Regions from separate parts of the Shewanella sp. SM55 genome, predicted to be linked through region 1. Evidence: riboswitches for the same ligand, from Rfam matches in the RefSeq annotation. Region 1 holds a riboswitch; the other holds the start of a gene.

Evidence for each region. Region 1 has a riboswitch for lysine ahead of L5L91_RS03420 (Na+/H+ antiporter NhaC family protein). Riboswitches for the same ligand answer to the same signal wherever they lie in the genome.
Region 2: linked by a shared signal. The riboswitch ahead of lysC (lysine-sensitive aspartokinase 3) and the one ahead of L5L91_RS03420 (Na+/H+ antiporter NhaC family protein) in region 1 are both predicted to bind lysine.

The regions. Positions count from the first base shown of each region.
Region 1 covers NZ_JAKKRS010000002.1:50,523-58,250, reverse strand. The annotation lists gene L5L91_RS03440 (amidohydrolase family protein) at 1-703, opposite strand, end outside; gene L5L91_RS03435 (H-NS family nucleoid-associated regulatory protein) at 920-1,312, opposite strand; gene L5L91_RS03430 (electron transfer flavoprotein subunit beta/FixA family protein) at 1,623-2,372, shown strand; gene L5L91_RS03425 (electron transfer flavoprotein subunit alpha/FixB family protein) at 2,373-3,299, shown strand; lysine riboswitch at 3,395-3,591, shown strand; gene L5L91_RS03420 (Na+/H+ antiporter NhaC family protein) at 3,671-5,239, shown strand; gene L5L91_RS03415 (M3 family metallopeptidase) at 5,384-7,534, opposite strand.
Region 2 covers NZ_JAKKRS010000003.1:150,820-158,547, forward strand. The annotation lists gene L5L91_RS06030 (class 1 fructose-bisphosphatase) at 69-1,061, opposite strand; gene L5L91_RS06035 (S9 family peptidase) at 1,328-3,640, shown strand; gene arcA (two-component system response regulator ArcA) at 3,729-4,445, opposite strand; gene L5L91_RS06045 (DUF3293 domain-containing protein) at 5,034-5,468, shown strand; lysine riboswitch at 5,569-5,743, shown strand; gene lysC (lysine-sensitive aspartokinase 3) at 5,894-7,249, shown strand; gene L5L91_RS06055 (succinylglutamate desuccinylase/aspartoacylase family protein) at 7,251-7,728, shown strand, end outside.

The sequences.
Region 1 (7,728 bases):
TTGCGCCATTGGCAGGTTTGTTTTTATTTTGGTTATACCAATTTGCATCGGCAAAGGTTTGCCTAATAAGTGCAATGCTGCCCATTAATGATGAGGGATAATCTTGTTCAGACGAACCTTTATCGAATGCCATAAAAGGTTGACTGCGGGCGCGATAAATCACTTCATTAGCCGTTTTGTCTGCTAATGAAAGGCTGACACCCGTCCCACGGAAGATACCGTCGAGTTTGCTACTTTGCACACTGGTGAAACCATTATTAATCCACTCTTTTGCGCGTTCTTTATTGGGGTAAACGTAATTAAACCATTCTTTTTCAGAATGAATTGCACCATTTTCCGCATTACCACCTATACGCTTTATATCATAGACGGGGCGAGTGAGCTTAAGTTTGGGATATTCGAACTCAATCCCATAATCAGTAAAAGGATCGATAAATCCGGGATAAATTGTATAACCACTCAAATCGATTCTAAATGCGCCAGCGGGAATGTCGTTGTGCTCAATAATGGCTTTAATTCGATTATTTTCAATTAATAAAGTGGCATCGCTTAAACGTTTTCCCGGGGCAATAATTAATTCAGCATGGGTAAATGCAGTGAGTTTACTGGATGTTGTTCCAGTATTGAGCTGGGCAAATGTTGTTTGTGATACTAAGCTAGCGATTATGCTGCAGCTTATCATTATCTTATTGTTTATCTGCATTATTTTATTCAATCGAGTGAGGGTGAACAAAGAGTAACTGAAAGCAGATGTAAATACTAAGGCTGAATTGTAACGTAATTTGAGCGGGAGTGAGGTGCGGAATTAACGGCTGTCGTTTAAGTTTGAAACGATTGATGGATATAAAAAAGCTCGCAATTAATGCGAGCTTTTATGCAAACTTGTGTTGGCAAATTAGCGCCATCACACTTGGTTGGATTAGATTAAGAAATCTTCCATAGAACGACCTTTGTTGATCTCGTTCTTAAATACGGTAGGCATACGGCCTTGGCCAGTCCATTGAACCATTTCACCGTCAACTTCAATTTGGTATTTGGCTGGACGAGGAGCGCGTTTCTTCGCAGCAGCTTTAACAGCTACGCCACCTAAGTCATCAATTGATAAACCAACGGCTTCCATTTGTTGACGGATTTCTTCAATCTTAGCATTACGAGCTGCCATGGCTTGTTCTTCTTCCTCAGCCATAGACTCGCGTTCTACTAAAATTTTATCTAATTTGTCGGCTAAATCACGTAACTCTTCAACGCTAAGTTCTTTTACTGCAGCTTTAAAACGACGGCCGTGAGTTAATATCTCTAAAAATTCGCTCATATCTATTTTCGTCCCACTCTATTTTTAATACAGGATAATGGTGAACAACACCTAAATGATAGAAACTAATATAGCTCGAATCAAATAAAATTATGCGTTTTAAGGAAATTAAATATTATTTATTTTTTGAACTTTTCTTATTCCCTCAAATAAGTGTCCAAAAAAGTGGCCGTTGCAGCGGATTAAAAAATACAAACAGGCGTTTGACTTTGGTTGACGTTAACGTTAACAGGACGTAAAGTTGCTCTATCCTGCATTGGTATTAACCAATGTTTTGTCCATGTACATGAAAGTGTAGGAAGGAAACCCTATGAAAGTATTGGTGCCCGTTAAGCGCGTTGTTGATGCCAATGTGAAGGTCAGGGTCAAAGCTGACAATACAAGTGTTGACACTGCAAACCTAAAAATGGCGTTGAACCCTTTTTGTGAAATCGCAGTAGAAGAAGCGGTTCGTTTAAAAGAAGCGGGTAGCGCTACTGAAGTGGTTGTTGTCAGTATTGGTAATAAAGCCGTGCAAGAACAACTGCGTACCGCGCTTGCATTAGGCGCAGATCGTGCAATTCATATCGATACTGAAGAAGAGCTCGTGCCAGTGTCTATCGCCAAATTGCTCAAAGCGGTACAAGACAAAGAACAAGCAGAGCTGGTGATTTTTGGTAAGCAATCCATCGATGGTGATAATAACCAAACTGGCCAAATGTTTGCCGCGTTAATGGATATGCCACAGGCGACCTTTGCTTCAGAAATCAAATTAGAAGCGAATACATTACAAGTCACCCGTGAAATTGACGGCGGCATGCAAACTCTTAAACTGCCTTTACCTGCTGTTGTGACCGCCGATTTACGTTTGAACGAACCCCGTTACGCTTCATTGCCTAACATAATGAAAGCTAAGCGTAAGCCATTAGAAGTATTTACTGTGGCAGACTTAGGCGTGACGTTAAAGAGTCACCAAACGATTGTGAAGGTCACTCCGCCAGCTGAACGTAAAGCGGGCATTATGGTAGCGTCGGTAGCTGAGCTAGTTGAAAAGTTAAAAAATGAAGCGAAGGTGATCTAAATGGCCATTTTAGTATTAGCTGAACATGATAATGCTGCACTGAAACTCGATACGGCAAAAATTGTTACCGCCGCCCGTGCCATAGGCGATGAAGTACATGTCTTAGTTGCGGGTCATCAATGTGGCGCGGTTGTCCAAGCCGCACAGGCACTACAAGGCGTTAGCCAAGTACTCGTTGCCGATGCCAGCGTGTATGAAGCGCATTTAGCGGAAAATTTTGCCAAATTGCTGGTGGACTTAGCGTCAAACTATGGTCACATTCTGGCCTCGGCTTCAAGTTTAGGTAAGGACACGCTTCCGCGCGTTGCAGCATTATTAGATGTCGCGCAAATCTCAGAAGTTATTACCGTCGTCAATGCCGATACCTTTGTGCGCCCTGTGTATGCGGGTAACGCCTTAGCGACAGTGCAAAGCCATGATGCCATTAAAGTGATAACAGTGCGCGCCAGTGCGTTTGACGCTGCGCCAGAAGGTAACAGTGCGGCTGTGACGACACTTGATAAAGTGTTTGAAGCGAGAACTCAGTTTGTTTCTCAATCGCTGACAGTTTCTGCCCGTCCAGAGTTAGGCAATGCTGGCATTATCGTATCTGGCGGCCGAGGCATGGGCAGTGGTGAAAACTTCGGCATGTTGGAGCAACTTGCTGATAAGCTCGGCGCAGCAGTTGGCGCATCACGCGCTGCAGTTGACGCAGGTTTTGTGCCTAACGATTTACAAGTGGGTCAAACCGGTAAAATCGTTGCGCCAAACTTGTATATTGCCGTCGGTATTTCTGGCGCGATTCAACATTTAGCCGGCATGAAAGACGCTAAAGTCATCGTTGCAATCAACAAAGATCCTGAAGCGCCGATTTTTCAAGTTGCCGATTATGGACTCGTTGCTGATCTGTTTGAGGCGGTTCCTGAGTTGATTACAAGTCTCAGTTGATTTTATCTGTGATCTAGGTCACATTAAGTGGCTTTGCGGTAGCATCTGCTAAGCCGCTTATGTTTTTATGTGCCTCACGCCCGTGCAAGGGCGTTCTTAGAAGTAGAGGCGCGCCAAATATTAGTAGTGATCAGTAGGGTGATTCCGTTGATCGATTGCGAAAGGATTTGGTGCCGAAGTGGTTCGATTTATCACGATCAACTGCTGGGGTTGTACCTAATAGGTGCAGCACTGCCATAGTATTTTCCGATATGGATATTGGGAATAGTTACTATGGAGCGCTACTGATAGGACAGGTGACCTTGGGTATCTATTGCCTTTTCCCACCAGTTCAGTCGCCCTCCATTCGTATTTAACGAAGATAATAATCAATGACTGTTATGAATTATGCCGATTCGGCACTTTCCTTGTTGCCGCCTGCGGTGGCTATCGTGTTGGCGATCTTGACTCGCCGTGTACTGCTTTCTTTGGGGTTAGGTATTTTAATTGGTGCTTTATTGCTCAATCAATTTTCACCTTTAGCAACGGGTGAGTTTGTATTTAATGGCGTTAAAGGGCTTTTTTGGACTGATAAAGGTCTAAATTCGTGGAACTTATATATTCTCGGTTTCTTAATTGTACTGGGAATGATCACAGCGTTAATTACCGTAAGTGGCAGCGCGCGGGCTTTTGCCGATTGGGCTCGTTTACATATACGTAATAAACGTGATGCTAAACTATTGACCATGTTTTTAGGTTGCGTAGTTTTTATTGATGATTATTTCAATAGTTTAGTTGTTGGTTCGGTCGCTCGACCTGTTACCGATCGTTATTATGTTTCCCGCGCTAAGTTAGCTTATTTATTAGATTCTACTGCGGCGCCTGTGTGCGTTATTTCTCCAGTTTCGAGCTGGGGTGCTTATATTATCGCACTCATTGGCGGGATATTAACTGCCCATGGTTTTGCTGATACGGGTCATTTGAGTATTTTTATTCAAATGATCCCGATGAACTTTTACGCAATCTTCTCCTTGTTATTATTACTTTTTGTTGTCTTTATGGGATTAGATGTTGGGCCAATGCGTGAGCATGAGCTCAATGCCCAACGTGGTAATTTATACGATGAGTCTAAAGGATTACCGCCTGGGGCGAACGCGGATTTACCTGAAGCCGAAACCGGTAAGATTTTAGGTCTATTTCTGCCGATTACCGTGTTGGTATTTGCAACCCTCTATTTTATGATTAACAGTGGCGCTCAAGTACTCGCGGCGGAAGGGATTGAATTTAATATTATTTCTGCTTTTGAGAAAACCGATGTCAGTTCATCACTTTTCTTTGGTGCATTAATTGGTCTAGCGGTTTCGCTGATATTGAATTTAGTGCAAGGCGTTGAGAAATTGATGATAGTCAAAGGTATAGTGCAGGGCGCTCGCTCTATGCTGCCGGCGATTTACATCCTGTTATTTGCTTGGACAATCGCAGGTGTGATTGGTCAACTCGAAACCGGTAAGTTTATGGCTAGTTTAGCAACAGGAAATATTCCGTTCGCATTTTTACCCGCCTTAATGTTTGTGCTAGCAGGTATTACCGCGTTCTCAACTGGTACTAGCTGGGGTACGTTCGGGATCATGTTGCCGATTGCTGCTGATATGGCGATGGGAAGTCACACTGGCATGATGCTACCTATGCTTGCCTCTGTGCTGGCGGGGGCTGTATTTGGCGATCACTGTTCACCAATTTCCGACACGACTATCTTGTCGTCTACGGGCGCCAGTTGCCACCACATCGACCATGTGGTGACTCAGCTACCTTATGCACTCATTGCGGCGTTTATTAGCTTAGTGGGTTATGTGGCACTTGGATTTACCGAGTCTGTTGTCGCGGGTTTAGTGGCTTGTAGTGTGGCATTTGTAATTAGTATTATCGTACTTAAAATCAAATCTAAAGGCACAATTAGCTAGACGTTAATTGAAACCTTTCACTGCAAACGTTCACGACAAATAAGTCAAAATAAATCAGCCAGCATTATGCTGGCTGATTTTTTTGGTTAAGGCTGAGTTTGTTTTTATCTCTAGCTTATCGCATTAAGGCTATCAACTCTTAGCTTAGCGTGCTTGATCTAGACCGCGGCGTTTAAGTAAGCCTTCTGTGGTTGGCTCTTGTCCGCGGAAGTTTTTGTAGGCGTCCATTGGCGCTATGCTATTACCCACTTCACGGATCGTTTTGCGGTACTTCATGCCGATTTCACGATTGAGCCCGCCTTGGGTTTGTACATAGGCAAACGCATCCGCCGCTAAAATCTCACTCCACATATAAGCGTAATAACTTGCCGAGTAACCGCCGGGGAAGGCGTGGGCAAAATAGGTCGACTTATAACGCGGAGGTACGGCACTGATGTTTAAGCCGTGCTTTTTCAAAGCATTGGCTTCAAATGTTGGTACATCTTGCAGCGGGGTATCTGGGCTTAATGAATGCCATTCCATGTCTACTAATGCAGCGGCCATGTATTCCAGAGTGTCAAAGCCTTGGTTGAAGCTGCCAGATTTCAGCAGTTTTTGCAGCAGTTCATCGGGAATGGGTTTGCCTGTTTCATAGTGTTTCGCGTAGTTCGCTAACACTTTTGGATGGGCGGCCCAATCTTCTTCAAACGTCGATGGAAATTCGACAAAGTCGCGTGAAACCGAGGTGCCCGCCAGACTTGGATAAGTCACTTTAGAGAACATGCCGTGGGTGCCGTGACCCATTTCATGGAACATAGTAGTGACTTCGTTATAGCTGACGAAGGTGGGTTGACCTTCGGGCGCTTTCTTTATGTTCATCACGTTGACGACCACAGGTTTAGTGCCTTCGAGGAAGGATTGACCGACGAACGAACTCATCCAAGCGCCACCACGTTTACCTTCACGGGCAAAATAGTCGGCGTAGAAAATGGCCATGCTTGAGCCATCGGCATCAAACATTTCGTAGGCTTTCACATCGGGATGGTAAACCGGTAAATCTGGGCGTGGTTTTAAGGTGACGCCATAGAGTTCTTTGAGTGTGTAGAATACGCCGTCTTCGAGCACACGATTAAACTCGAAGTATGGGCGAATGCTATTGGCATCGAGGGCGTATTTTTCTTGGCGAACTTTTTCTGCGTAAAACTCCCAGTCCCACGGTGCCAGTTCAAATTTCCCACCGGTTTTAGTGATCATCGCTTGAATGTCGGCCGCTTCTTTCTCTGTGTTAGCAACTACCGCAGGCACCATTGAGCCAAACATGCTGTAAACCGCTTCGGGTGTTTTGGCCATTTGCGGTGCTAATCGATAACTTGCCCAGTTTTCATAGCCTAATAGTGTTGCGCGCTCGGCTCTGAGTTTCGCTAAACGAGATACGAGTGACGCAGTTTCGTTTTCACCAGTTAAGCCACGGTTCGCTGAGGCTTCCCAAATACGCTGGCGTAGCTCACGGTTTTCCAGTGATGCCAACACAGGTTGGCGAGTGGTGTTGGTGATGTTAATCAGATACTTGCCATCGTGACCGGCCGCTTTGGCATCGTTCGCGGCTGAAGTGATTTCACCGTCGGTTAACCCAGCAAGTTCACTTTTTGAATCCACCACAACGGCGATTTCTTTGGTTAAGCGTAATAAACGCTGAGAGAACTCATTCGTTAGTGTTGATTGTTCTTCATTTAACGCGCGGATTTTAACTTTTTGTTCATCGGTAAGTTTAGCCCCAGCCATGATAAAGCGTTGGTGATATACCTCAACCAAACGTACTGCTTCTGGGGTTAATCCTAAGTTGGTGCGGTCGTTATAGATGGCTTCGATACGGGAAAATAGCGCTGGGTTTAAGTTGATATTATCTGAGTGGGCCGCCATTTTTGGCGCCATTTCCCCTTGGATTTTACGCAGTTCTGGATTGCTATTCGACCCTGCTAAATTATAAAACACGCTTGATGCACGGTTGAGTAGGGCGCCGCTTTTCTCCATAGCCACAATCGTATTATCGAAGGTTGCTGCTGCCGGATTATTGGCTATTGCGAGAATTTCTTGATACTGCTCTGCCATGCCTTGCTCTAGGGCTGGCGAGAAGTGCTCATTCTTTATGAGGCTAAAATCGGGTGCTTGATATTGCAGGTTACTGGCTTGGAACAGCGGGTTTTGGGTTGGTACCGAGATAACGTTAGGTGCTTTAGTTTCTGTGCTGCTGCAACCTGCCATGAATCCGGCGGTGAGAGTGGCGCCGATGGCGATGGCAATAAAACTTTTACGCATAATTGAGTGACTTCCTTTGAATTGTTGTTTTTTTAGGACTGTAACGTTAGTAACTTAAATAGGACTGAAAATGGCTTGTTATCGGGAATGTCTAAGTAAAAAAGGAGCCTCGCATTAGCGAGACTCCTTTGGCTATTTCCTTGCAGGGAAAATAGGTACCGCTTTTTACTTACTTCTTAATCACGCGATGATGA
Region 2 (7,728 bases), on a different contig from region 1:
TTCTGCGACAAAAAAGCCACTGTGGTCAGTGGCTTTCATCATAAAAATCAAAATCTAAGCGATTCGGCTTACTCTATATTTGGCTCTTCGCTGTAATCAATACCGTGGTAGCTCAGGCAAGCGTCGACTTCGTTGCTGCTGCCTAGGATGACGGCAACACGTTGGTGAATTTGTGTTGGTTGAATATCCAAAATGGTTTCATAACCGGTAGAAGCCTTACCGCCAGCTTGTTCGACTAAGAAAGCCATTGGATTGGCTTCGTACATCAAGCGCAGTTTGTACGGTTTTTTAGGATCTTTATTGTCGGTTGGGTAGGTGAAAATACCGCCACGTGATAGCACGCGGTGTACATCGCCGACCATGGCCGCAATCCAGCGCATGTTGAATGATTTTTCGCGTGGGCCAATTTTACCGAGCAGTAAATCGGCAATATAGGTTTGCATTGGCGCTTCCCAAAAACGTTGGTTCGACATGTTAATGGCAAATTCGGCTGTGTCTGGGCTAATGCTCATGGCGGCATTCGTCAGTAAAAACTCATTGGTTTCTGGGTGCAAAGTAAACAGTTGCACGCCTTGGCCTGTGGTTAATGCCAGCATGGTTGATGGACCATAAAGTACATAACCTGCGGCTAATTGTGCGCGGCCAGATTGTAAAAAACTAGTTTCAGTCAGCTCGCCAGCAGGGGCGGGCAGGACGGAGAAAATGGTGCCGACTAATGAGTTAATATCGATATTAGATGAACCATCAAGTGGATCGAAACACACCAGATATTGACCATTTCGGCTGACTTCAACCACATGATCTTCTTCTTCCGACGCTAAACCGCGCACTGTACCGTCAGCTTTTAAGGCATCTTTGAGCATGTCGTTGGTGATGATATCCAGTTTTTTCTGGGTTTCACCTTGGACGTTTTCTTGCTCAGTCGCGCCTAACACGCCCGCAAGTGCACCGTGGCGAACGGCATGGCTAATGGCTTTTGAGGTGTCGGCTAAGGTTAAAATTAGGTGGGAGAGGGAGTCGTTCACTGCCTGTGAGGTCAGGTGCTGGGCCAGAGTCTGCATGTTATGTCCTTTAGAGGTTCAACAATGAGGTCAATTTCGTTATTTGCCGCGAATGATAACTCAGTTAGTCGACAATTTCAGCGATGTTGCTGATGCTTTTAGCGAATATTAGGGCTTTTTGGGATTATTTGGATTGGGCTTGGCGCAAGGGCCTAATTTGTATCGGCATATTGCATGCTATTTCTATTTAGGGTTTGCCTCTGGCACAATGTCGGCTTGTTTTTAATCGCTGACATCTTAGGCGATTATGTTTCCAAGGAATAATAATGATTAAAAATAGGTTAACTTGGTTCCCTGCGTGCTCACTTAAGGTGCGCGCCGTTCCCCTACTGATAGCGAGCCAAATGGCCATGATTTCGACAGCTATGTTTTCAATTACCCCAGCTTATGCAATGGAAGGCGGCAAACAGCCACTGACGATTGAGCGAATGAACGCCTCGCCCGCCTTAGCAGGCACCAGTCCTCGAGGTTTGAAATTGTCACCCGATGGTCAGCGTGTCACTTATCTTGCGGGCCGTAAAGACAATCAAAACTTTTATGATCTCTGGCAGATGGATGTAAAGACGGGAAAATCTAGCCTATTGCTCAATGCCGATAAGTTGGCAAGCAATGAATTATCCGATGAAGAAAAGGCCCGCCGCGAACGCCAACGTATTTATGGTGAAGGCATTATGGAGTACTTCTGGGCCGATGATAGCCAAGCGCTATTAATTCCGGCTGCTGGTAATCTGTATTATTTTTCATTAGTGGATAACAGTGTCAGCCAACTTCCCATTGGCGAAGGGTTTGCCACAGATGCGCGCCTATCGCCCAAGGGACATTTTGTGTCTTTCGTGCGGGATCAAAATCTGTATGTGTTAGATCTGGCGACCAAAAAACTCCAAGCTATGACGAGCGATGGCGGCGGGGCGATTAAAAATGCCATGGCCGAGTTTGTCGCTCAGGAGGAAATGGATCGCATGACAGGTTATTGGTGGGCGCCCGATGAATCGGCCATCGCCTTTACCCGTATTGATGAGTCCGGTGTCGAGCAAGTAACCCGTAACGAAATCTATGCTGATGGTATTAAACTTACTGAGCAGCGCTATCCCTATGCCGGCAAAAACAACGTCGATATCGCCCTCGGTGTGGTCACGTTAAAAGATAAGGCTATCAATTGGGTGACCCTGCGCGAAGAGAACAGCGAAGACAATAGCAAAGATATTTACCTGCCGCGGGTCGATTGGCTGCCCGATAGCAAACATTTGTCGTTCCAGTGGCAGAGTCGCGATCAACATAAGCTAGATTTGCAACTGGTGGCGTTAGATTCACTGACTAAGCCAAAAACCTTAGTGAAAGAACGCAGTAACGCTTGGGTTAATCTCAATAACGATCTGCATTTTTTAAAGCAGCAATCGGCTTTTATTTGGGCATCTGAGCGTGATGGTTTTAATCATCTGTATCTGTTTGACTTAAAAGGTAAACTCAAAACGCAATTGACTCAGGGCGAGTGGGCTGTCGATGCGTTGGAATACATAGATGAAACCGCTGGTTGGGTATATTTCACTGGCCGCAAAGATACGCCAATCGAGAAACAACTTTATCGCGTGCCTTTAGCGGGTGGCAAGGTTGAGCGGGTAAGCAAGCAAGCGGGCATGCACGATCCTGTGTTTGCCGACAATCAAAGTGTGTATCTGGATTATTTCAATAGCTTATCTCAGCCACCGCAGATCAGTTTACACGGTGACAAGGGCCAACAACTGGCTTGGGTTGAGCAAAATGAAGTCAAGCAAGGCCATCCTTTATATGACTATGCGGGTCTGTGGCAAATCCCTGAATTTGGTGAACTGAAAGCCGAAGATGGCCAAGTGTTACAAACCCGTTTATTCAAACCTGTTCCCTTCTATGCGAGCAAGAAATACCCTGTCGTAGTGCGGGTTTACGGTGGGCCGCACGCACAGTTAGTGACCAACAGTTGGACCGAGCAGGACTACTTTACCCAGTATCTGGTGCAACAAGGCTATGTGGTGTTCCAGTTGGATAACCGCGGCAGCGCCCACAGGGGCACAAAGTTTGAGCAAGTGATTTACCGTCATTTGGGTGAAGCTGAAGTCAAGGATCAAAAAGTGGGAGTGGACTATTTACGGAGTCTGCCATTTGTCGATGCCGATAATGTAGCGATTTACGGCCACAGCTACGGCGGTTACATGGCCTTGATGAGTTTATTTAAGGCGCCGGATTACTTTAAAGCCGCGATTTCGGGTGCACCTGTAACCGACTGGCGCTTATATGACACCCATTATACTGAGCGTTACTTAGCCCATCCTGAGGGGAATGAAAAAGGTTATGAAGCCAGCAGCGTGTTCCCTTATGTGAAAAACTATCAATCGGGTCTGTTGATGTATCACGGCATGGCCGATGATAACGTCTTGTTTGAAAACAGCACTCGGGTTTATAAGGCGTTGCAGGATGAAGGGAAATTATTCCAGATGATCGATTATCCTGGATCTAAACATTCGATGCGTGGCGAGAAAGTACGTAATCACTTATATCGCTCACTGGCAGATTTCCTCGATAGGCAGTTGAAAAACGCCAAATAGCAGGCATAAAAAAACCAGATCCTAGGATCTGGTTTTTTTGAATCGATTCTTATCAAACCAATTAATGCGGATGTTGCTTAGCGGGCGATTAGCCTTCTAAGTTACCGCAAAAACGATAGCCTTCACCGTGAATAGTCGCGATGATTTCTGGCGTATCTGGTAAGCTTTCGAAATGCTTACGGATACGACGGATAGTCACGTCTACAGTACGATCGTGTGGCTTAAGTTCACGGCCAGTCATTTTCATCAGTAGATCGGCACGAGTCAAAATTTTGCCTGGGTTTTCAACAAAGTGCAGCATAGCGCGGAACTCGCTACGTGGCAGTTTGTAAGATTCACCCTGTGGGCTCACTAATGAACGGCTGTTGATCTCTAAGCTCCAATCATTGAAGCGGTAGTATTCTACTGAGCTCTTTTCTTCGACTTCAGCGCCAGCGCTGTTGACACGAGTCAGAAGGTTACGAGCACGAATCGTTAATTCACGTGGGTTGAACGGCTTGGTAATATAATCGTCCGCGCCAATTTCAAGTCCAAGAATTTTGTCGACTTCGTTGTCACGACCTGTCAGGAAGATAAGACCGATGTTGTTGATTTCACGTAGTTCACGTGCCAACAATAGACCATTCTTACCTGGCAAGTTAATGTCCATAACGACCAAGTTAATTTTGTTTTCCTGCATAGCCTTATGCATTTCTGCGCCATCATTGGCCTCAGTTACCACATACCCTTCTGCCTCGAAAATACTTCTCAGCGTGTTACGGGTAACGGCTTCATCTTCAACGATCAGAATGTGCGGATTTTGCATATTATTTACCTAAATTTTAATCAGTTTATACTAACCAATAAGAGCAACTTACTTCGGGCTCTTATATTCATAAAAGCGTTGATACTTCCTTGAACTGCTTTGTGCTCAAAAGGAAAATCTTTACGGTGACATCTATATCTGGATGTAGATTAAGTGCACGTTTAAGTGTAATACGAGAAAACGTAATCAGTACCAACTTCGATAAGCAATAGTTAGAATAAGTTCCTTAACTATTGTTTTTTTTAAATGTTTAAAAGACAAATCAAATGTAGAACAGATTTTAAACAGATGCCCGGTCAGTTCACGTTACTTTAAGCGATATATGTAACAAACTGTATTGAACGATAAGCATCTTGCTCAATCTGTTTCAACTCACCAGTACGTACATTGTACTCGTTTTAGTCATTTGTTAACAAATGAAATGTTAACAAATTTTAGGTGAGCAGGGGTTTTTACCATGATATTTACTTTAGCTATTGATTAGTATAACTAATGTATTTCTTATTCCTGTGAGCCAGTTCACGCCTCTTTGGATTTTACAATCACTCTGCTACACTAGCTTGGGTTCATTTTTCGACTAGACTACCAATGGACAATACGACTCAAAATTTGTGGCAATGTTACCAAGCGCCGTTGTTTCTGCTGACTCAAGCATTATCCTGTGATTTTTCCTTTGCTGTTATTACCGCTCATAATCCCGCTTCAAAGCTTCTCTCTCCTAGCCAAAACCGTTTACTCGATCGCCAACTTCTCCGTGAAATTGAATTACTCGGTAGCCCTTATCGTGCTTTAGTGGGCGCAGCACCGGATTTATCCCACATGGAAAAAAGTTGGGCCGTGTTTATCGATAGAACGATGGCATTGCAATTGGGTAAGAAATTTAATCAATATGCGATTTATGTTGTCGAACAAGGGGATGTGAGCTTAGTGCCTTGCACCTTGGATGGACATGATGAAGTGTGTTTAGGCAAATTTAGAGATTATGTGCAGCTGGTATACGAGCTACCCGATTTGAACATTTAGTTGTTTTCAAAAGATTTTATTTAAATTGTTCATTTGTTATGAAATTAGCATTGACTTCATTAGGGGTTTATTGCTACTTTTTTCGTCCCTTTCCTAGGAAAGGAACAGAAGAGGAGCGTTAACTAGGTAGTCGGTCAGAGGAGCACAAACTCCAGCGATGACTGATGAGGGAGATTAACGCCGAGGCATAGATATGGTTGCTGCATGTTTATGTCGGTCGCTCAGGCTGAATCCTGACGATTGTCACCTGTAATTGGTGGAGAGCTTCTGGTGACGATTGCTGTTTCCCTTCTTTTGGGGTGCGTTATCATTGAGCACCAGGCTCTTCGAACGAAGTCAGTTCGGAGTGTGATCATGTTAGTTAATCAATATTTTATTCAATCTGCATTTATTTTTTGCCCTACGTGTTTCACGGAGGTGCGCTAATGTCCCTCGTTGTCGCAAAATTTGGTGGCACCTCAGTTGCCGACTATAACGCTATGAATCGCTGTGCCGACATAGTGTTAGCTAATCCTCATTGCCGTTTAGTCGTGGTCAGCGCTTCGAGCGGCGTGACTAATCTGTTAGTGGAATTGACCCAAGAATCGATCAACGACGATGGCCGATTACAGCGATTAAAACAAATTGCCCAAATTCAATATGCGATTTTAGATAAGCTCGGTCGTCCTAACGATGTGGCCGCCGCATTAGATAAATTATTGAGTCGTATGTCGGTATTGAGTGAAGCGCTTGCATCACAACGCAGCAAAGCGACTATGGATGAGTTGTTGTCCCTCGGTGAGCAATGTTCTTCGGCGTTGTTTTCGGCGGTGATCCGTGAGAAAGGTGTCAACTCAAGTGCCTTCGATGTGCGCCGAGTATTACGTACTGACAGCCACTTTGGCCGCGCTGAACCTCAGGTTGAACAGATTGCGACTCTAGCTCGTGATTATCTACAGCCACTATTAGCGGAACAAGTGATTGTCACGCAAGGCTTTATCGGTGCCGATGAAGCCGGTCAAACGACCACGTTAGGTCGTGGTGGTAGTGACTATTCTGCTGCACTGTTAGCCGAAGCGTTACGCGCCTCAGCGGTCGAGATTTGGACCGATGTCGCTGGGATTTATACAACAGATCCTCGCCTTGCGCCCAATGCCTTTCCGATTGCCGAGATCAGTTTCAATGAGGCTGCCGAGATGGCGACCTTTGGTGCCAAGGTATTGCATCCTGCGACTATTCTTCCTGCCGTTCGTCAGCAAATTCAAGTGTTTGTGGGTTCAAGTAAAGAGCCTGAAAAAGGCGGGACTTGGATCCGTCATCAAGTGGAAGATGCGCCCTTATTCCGTGCTGTGGCTTTGCGCCGCGATCAAACCCTGTTAAATCTTCACAGCTTGCAAATGCTGCATGCGCAGGGCTTTTTAGCGGAAACCTTTGCGACATTAGCGCGACATAAGATCAGTGTGGATTTGATTACCACATCAGAAGTGAATGTGTCTCTAACCCTCGATAAAACCGGTTCAGATTCAAGTGGTCAAGGTCTGTTGAGTGAGGCATTGCTGCAAGAATTATCACAGCATTGTCGTGTGCGAGTTGAAGATGGATTGGCCTTAGTGGCGATTATCGGTAACCGCATCGCGACGACGCCGGGTATTTGTCGTCGTGTGTTTGAAGTGTTAGAGCCACACAATGTGCGGATGATTTGCCAAGGCGCCAGCCCACATAACCTGTGTGTGTTAGTGGCCGAAGCGGAAGCGGCGCAAGTGGTTAAATCGCTGCATCAAAATCTGTTCGAAGGCGTTTAGTATGTTGCCGACAACATCGTCTCTGCAAATCGGGGAGCTTGCCGCAGGGCAAGCGCTCACCTTGCCTATCTACCATTTCAAACCGAGTGACGATAAGGCGAATGGCCCCAAAGTGTATATTCAGGCCAATGTCCACGGTGCTGAAGTTCAAGGTAATGCGGTGATTTATCAGTTGATGAAGCAGCTTGAACACTGTGACATCCGCGGCGAAATCACTTTAGTGCCATTGGCCAATCCACTCGGGATCAACCAAAAAAGTGGTGAGTTTACCCTTGGCCGATTTGATCCTATTACGGGCGCGAACTGGAATCGTGAGTATTTGAATCATGCAATCGATTTGCCGACTTGGTATGGGGAACATGCCAAGCTGAGTGATAGCGAGCTGATCCAAGCCTATCGCAGTACTTTGGTTGAAGCTTGTCAGCAAAAATTGCGTTATGAATGGGGCATCACCACGGGTCATAGACTTGCGGTTAACC